2 linked regions of the Haloferula helveola genome follow. Each later gene encodes a partner of the first gene's protein in a complex. Links are inferred from orthologs where the notes say so. Each region holds a gene or a part of one and is shown on either strand. Other genes may lie near its edges.

Evidence for each region. The genes of interacting proteins can lie anywhere in the genome.
Region 2: the proteins of metK (region 1) and groL are in contact, whole or in part, in a cryo-EM structure (PDB 8P4O), measured with the Escherichia coli proteins. The link is inferred for Haloferula helveola from one-to-one orthologs.

Annotation. Positions count from the first base shown.
Region 1 is NZ_AP024702.1:5,657,935-5,660,817, forward strand. Bases 41-2,850 are described here. They hold metK (methionine adenosyltransferase), read right to left. Parts: upstream 2,138-2,850; coding sequence 944-2,137; downstream 41-943. Other genes in these bases: ahcY (adenosylhomocysteinase), read right to left, coding at 41-906; HAHE_RS21615 (metalloregulator ArsR/SmtB family transcription factor), read left to right, coding at 2,194-2,850. Also shown: more of ahcY, read right to left, coding at 1-40; more of HAHE_RS21615, read left to right, coding at 2,851-2,883. UniProt on the Escherichia coli protein: Catalyzes the formation of S-adenosylmethionine (AdoMet) from methionine and ATP.
Region 2 is NZ_AP024702.1:3,404,895-3,407,921, reverse strand. Bases 1-2,954 are described here. They hold groL (chaperonin GroEL), read left to right. Parts: upstream 1-635; coding sequence 636-2,273; downstream 2,274-2,954. Other genes in these bases: HAHE_RS12775 (hypothetical protein), read right to left, coding at 2,470-2,954; HAHE_RS12785 (co-chaperone GroES), read left to right, coding at 308-598; dnaK (molecular chaperone DnaK), read left to right, coding at 1-236. In the rest of the region: more of HAHE_RS12775, read right to left, coding at 2,955-3,027.

The DNA of each region.
Region 1 (2,883 bases):
GGTCAGCACCCGGAATCCTTCCATCGCCGCCTGCAGCGCGCAGATCGGGTCGACCTCGGTCACAACGACCTGGGCTCCCTGTCCGCGCAGCGCCTGCGCGCAGCCTTTGCCGACATCGCCGTAGCCGCAGACCACCGCGACCTTGCCTGAGATCATCACGTCGGTCGCACGCTTGATGCCGTCGACGAGCGACTCGCGGCAGCCGTAGAGGTTGTCGAACTTCGACTTGGTAACCGAGTCGTTGACGTTGATCGCCGGCACCAGAAGCGTGCCCTTGCGAGCCATCTGGTAGAGACGGTGCACACCGGTGGTCGTCTCTTCCGAGACGCCCTTCCAGTCCTTGATCATCTTGGCGAAGATGCCCGGCTGCTCCTTGCCGATGTTCTTGAGCAGGTTCTTGATGACCTCTTCCTCGTGACTGCCCGAGGGGGTGTTCACCCAGTCGGAACCGTTCTCCATCTCGTAGCCCTTGTGGAGCAGCAGGGTCGCGTCGCCACCGTCGTCAACGATCAGCTCGGGACCGCCGCCACACGGGAACTGCAACGCCTTCCACGTGCACCACCAGTATTCCTCGAGCGTCTCGCCCTTCCAGGCGAACACCGGGGTACCGGCGGCCGCGATCGCGGCGGCGGCGTGATCCTGCGTCGAGAAGATGTTGCAGGAAACCCAGCGCACCTCGGCACCGAGTTCGACCAGCGTCTCGATCAGGACGGCGGTCTGGATGGTCATGTGGAGCGAACCCATGATCCGGACACCCTGGAGGGGCTTCTCCGGACCGTATTTCTCGCGGGTCGCCATCAGGCCGGGCATCTCGTGCTCGGCGATGTCGATCTCCTTGCGACCGAAATCGGCAAGGCCGATGTCGCGGACTTTGTAATCTTGCGTGCTTTCTGCTACGGCACTCATCGTATCAAATGTAGGTGTTTTCGGGTTGGTTCCGGGGTTACTTGGCGGCTTTCTTCAACGCCGCAACCTTGTTCGTTTCCTCCCACGGCAGACCGCAGTCCTCCTTGCCGAAGTGACCGTAGTTGGTGGAGGCGGAGTAGATGGGACGGAGCAGCTTGAGCTGCTTCACGATATCGGCCGGCTTGAAGGAGAAGACCTTGAGCACGGCACCGAGAATCTTTTCGTCGGACACCGTTCCGGTGCCGAAGGTATCCACGTAGACGCTGACCGGCAGCGGGTGGCCGATGGCATAGGCAAACTGGATCTCGGCGCATTCGGCCAAGCCTGCTGCGACGATGTTCTTCGCCACCCAGCGACCCATGTAGGCGGCCGAACGGTCGACCTTCGAAGGATCCTTGCCCGAGAACGCACCGCCACCGTGACGGCTCGCGCCACCATAGGTATCGACGATGATCTTGCGGCCGGTCAGTCCCGAGTCACCCTGGGGACCGCCGATCACGAAGTTGCCGGTCGGGTTGATCAGGAACTCGGTATCCTTGGTCAGCATGCCCTTCGGCAGGACCTTCTTGATGACCTTCTCGATGCAGAACTTCTCGATCTCGCTGTGCTTCGTGCCGGCGGCGTGCTGGGTCGAAATGACGACGTTCACGATGCGGGTCGGCTTGCCGTCGATGTATTCGACCGAGACCTGCGTCTTGGCATCCGGACGTAGCCACTTGACCCGACCGGTCTTGCGGATGCGGGTCAGCTCGCGACCGAGACGGTGGGCGTACATGACCGGCGCGGGCATCAGCTCGGGAGTCTCGTTGCAGGCGTAGCCGAACATGATTCCCTGGTCACCGGCACCCTGTTCTTCGGTCTTCTTGCCGGTCGCCTTCTTGGCATCGACCCCTTGGGCGATGTCCGGCGACTGGGTGGTCAGGTAGTTGTTGATGAAGACCTTGTCGGCGTGGAACACGTCGTCTTCGTTCACGTAGCCGATCCCGCGGATCGCCTCGCGGATGACCGTGTCGATGTTGATCACCTCGCCGATCGACTTCTGGCCGATCTTGGGGATCGTGATCTCGCCACCCACGACGACCACGTTCGACTTCACGAAGGTCTCACAGGCCACGCGGGACTTCGGATCGACCTTCAGGCAGGCATCGAGAATCGCGTCGGAAATGGTGTCGCAAACCTTGTCGGGGTGGCCTTCGCCAACCGACTCGGAGGAGAAAATGAAGGAACTCATTGGTGTTTCGTTTTTCGTATCGTCAAATCGCGATGCGTTGATGTATCCCTCGGTCCATGGCGTCAATGCTGAAATCCCTGAAGCTTCTGGCCGACCCGACACGCCTCCGGATTCTCCGCCTTTTGGAGCGGGAAGCGCTGAGTGTGGCGGACCTGCAGGAGATTCTCGGGATGGGCCAGAGCCGGATTTCGACCCAGCTATCGTCGCTCAAGGCCGGATCGCTGGTGGAAGACGAGCGCAGCGGAAAGAACAACATCTACCGGTCCTCAATGCCTAGGGAGCTCGCGACCCTGACCGGCAGCGCGGCTGCGGAGATCCCCGAAACCGCCAAGGATGAGACTGCCCTGCGCCACCTTTTGAGAAAGCGGCAGGACCGTTCCCGTGCCTACTTCGACGAGCTCGCGGGCCGATTCGGCAAGGACTACGTGCCCGGCCGGTCTTGGAAGGCCTTGGCAGAGGCACTGCTCAAGGTCATGGCGGCCGGGACGGTCGCCGACCTCGGTGCCGGAGAGGGCACCCTTTCGCAACTGCTGGCCCAACGGGCTGACAAGGTCATCGCGGTCGACCTGTCCGAGAGGATGGTCGAGTTCGGAACGGCGTTGGCGAAGGAACACGGACTGGCCAACCTTGAATACCGCCAAGGCGACCTCGAGGAGCCACCACTTGATCCAGGTTCGGTGGATCTGGTCATCCTCAGCCAGGCCCTCCACCACGCCGCACATCCGCAGAAGGCGATCGACGCGGCG
Region 2 (3,027 bases), 2.3 Mb from region 1 along the record:
CCCTCAAGGACGCGCTGAAGGACGACGATCTCGACAAGATCAAGACCGCCACCAGCACGCTCGAGAGCGCCCTTCAGGACCTCTACAACGCCGCTCAGGCCGCCCAGCAGGCTGCCGGTGGTGCGGGTCCGATGCCCGAGTCCGAAGCCTCAACACCTGACGGCGAAACCGCGGAGTCGTCCGAACCGAAGCCCGCCAAGGGCAAGGTCGTCGACGCCGAGGTGGTCGACAAATGATGAACCCTTTCCGCTCCCCCCATCCCGGAGCGGCTACTCAACCAACAACCAACAAACCAAAGACAAAACACATGGCCAACATCCAACCACTCGGTCAACGCGTCCTCGTCAAGCGTCTCGATGCTGATGAGGTCTCCGCCGGCGGCATCGTCCTTCCCGACACCGCCAAGGAGAAACCCCAGGAAGCCGAAGTCATTTCGCTCGGCACGGGCGGCAAGGACGAAGATGGCAAGACCATCGAGTTCACCGTCAAGGTCGGCGACAAGGTGCTCATCTCCAAGTACGGCGGCACCGACGTGAAGGTCGACGGTCAGGATCTGCTGATCCTCTCCGAGTCCGACATCCTCGGCATCGTTTCCTGAATCCATCCCCAATCCACCATCAACCATCTCTAAGCATATGGCCAAACAACTCCAATTCGACGAAAACGCCCGCCACGCGCTCCTGCGCGGCGTGGAGAAGCTCGCCAAGGCCGTCAAGGCCACCCTCGGTCCGGCAGGACGCAACGTGATCCTCGACAAGAAGTTCGGTTCCCCGACCATCACCAAGGACGGTGTCTCGGTCGCCAAGGAAATCGAGCTCGAGGATCCCTACGAGAACATGGGCGCCCAGCTCATCCGCGAAGTCTCGAGCAAGACCTCGGACATCGCCGGTGACGGCACCACCACAGCGACCGTGCTTGCCGAAGCCATCTACAAGGAAGGCCTGCGCAACGTGACCGCCGGTGCCAACCCGATCAGCCTGCAGCGCGGCATCATGAAGGCCACCGAGCAGATCGTCGCCCAACTCAAGGCGATCTCGAAGGAAGTCTCCGACACCAAGGAAATCGCGCAGGTCGCCACCGTCTCCGCCAACTGGGACACCACCATCGGCAACATCATCGCCGAGGCGATGGACAAGGTCGGCAAGGACGGCACGATCACCGTCGAGGAAGCCAAGGGCATCGAAACCACCCTCGACGTGGTGGAAGGCATGCAGTTCGACAAGGGTTACCTCTCGCCGTACTTCGTGACCGACGCCGAGTCGATGGAAGCGAACCTCGAGAACGCCTACATCCTCATCCACGAGAAGAAGATCTCGAACCTGAAGGACATGCTTCCGCTGCTCGAGAAGGTCGCCAAGACCAGCCGTCCGCTCCTCGTCATCGCCGAGGACGTGGAAGGCGAGGCGCTCGCGACCCTCGTGGTCAACAAGCTCCGCGGCATCCTCAACATCGCAGCTGTCAAGGCTCCGGGCTTCGGCGACCGCCGCAAGGCCATGCTCGAGGACATCGCGATCCTCACCGGCGGCAAGGTCATCACCGAAGACCTCGGCATCAAGCTCGATTCCGTCGGCCTCGAGGACCTCGGTGAAGCCAAGCGCATCACGATCTCGAAGGAAGACACCACGATCGTCGAAGGCGCCGGCACGTCCGACGCCATCACCGGCCGGGTCAACCAGATCCGCCGCCAGATCGATGACACCACCAGCGACTACGACCGCGAGAAGCTCCAGGAGCGCCTTGCCAAGCTCGCCGGCGGTGTGGCCGTGATCAACGTCGGTGCCGCCACCGAAACCGAGATGAAGGAGAAGAAGGCCCGCGTCGAAGACGCCCTCCACGCCACCCGTGCGGCGGTTGAGGAAGGCATCGTCCCCGGCGGTGGCACGGCCCTCATCCGCGCCCTCACCCTGTGCATGCAAGGTGACGGTTGCTCGGTGGCTTCGAACGCCGACGAGAAGACCGGCATGGGCATCGTGGCCAAGGCCGTCGAAGCTCCGCTTCGCCAGCTCGCCGCCAACGCCGGCCGCGAAGGCGCGCTGATCGTCGAGAAGGTCAAGAACGGTGCCGAAGGCTACAACGTCGCCACCGACACCTACGAAGACCTCATCGCTTCCGGCGTCGTCGACCCGACCAAGGTCACCCGCTCGGCCCTGCAGAACGCCGCGTCGATCGCCGGCCTCCTGCTCACCACCGAGTGCGTCGTCACCGACCTTCCCGAGAAGGAAGAGCCGGCTGGCGCCCACGGCCACGACCACGGCATGGGCGGCATGATGTAACCAAGGAGCGGCACCTTCCAGGTGCCGTCCAACGATTCCAAAAGCCGGACGGGAAACCGTCCGGCTTTTTTTTTGGAGTGCGGTGGCAGAGCCCCGGGAGGGGCGGCGACACCGCTTTGGAACAGCGTTCGGTTCACGTGGCTCGAAAAGCGGTGTCGCCACTCGGAGACTCGCTCTGCCACCGCACTCCAAATTCCTATCTCCCCGCCTCCCAAGTAATCGACCACGCCACCTCGCCACCCTCCCCGGCATCCAAGGTCAGACGTGCGAGCCCGTCATCCCCAACGGCGACTGTTGCCGTTCCCGCCGACGACTTCGCCTCCGCCGGAACCATTCCATTGCCCGCCATCGTGATCACGAACGGCTCACCACCGACCACACTCGCGACGCCGGAGTAAGTCCGTGTGGCGGCATCCCACTTCACGTCCCGCAGATCCAGCATGCCCTGCAGGATGTGGCGGTTCGTCGAAAGGAACTGCGGGTGGTCCACCCTCCGATGAACGGAATACGTCAGCGTCTGCGCCGGCTTCAAAGCCCGCTCGATCGCCTGACCTCCACCGACTTCGCCGACAAACTCGTCGTTCCAGAAGTCATAGACGTAGTAGCTCGCATCCGGATCGTGACCGAGCGATCCGGTATCCGACTGGTCTCCCGATAGCGGCACGCGCAGCTTCATCGGTTGCTCCGAGTTGTTGCACAGGATCACCTGCGACCAGTCCGGATCAACCCGGTAGCAGTAAACCGACGGATCCTT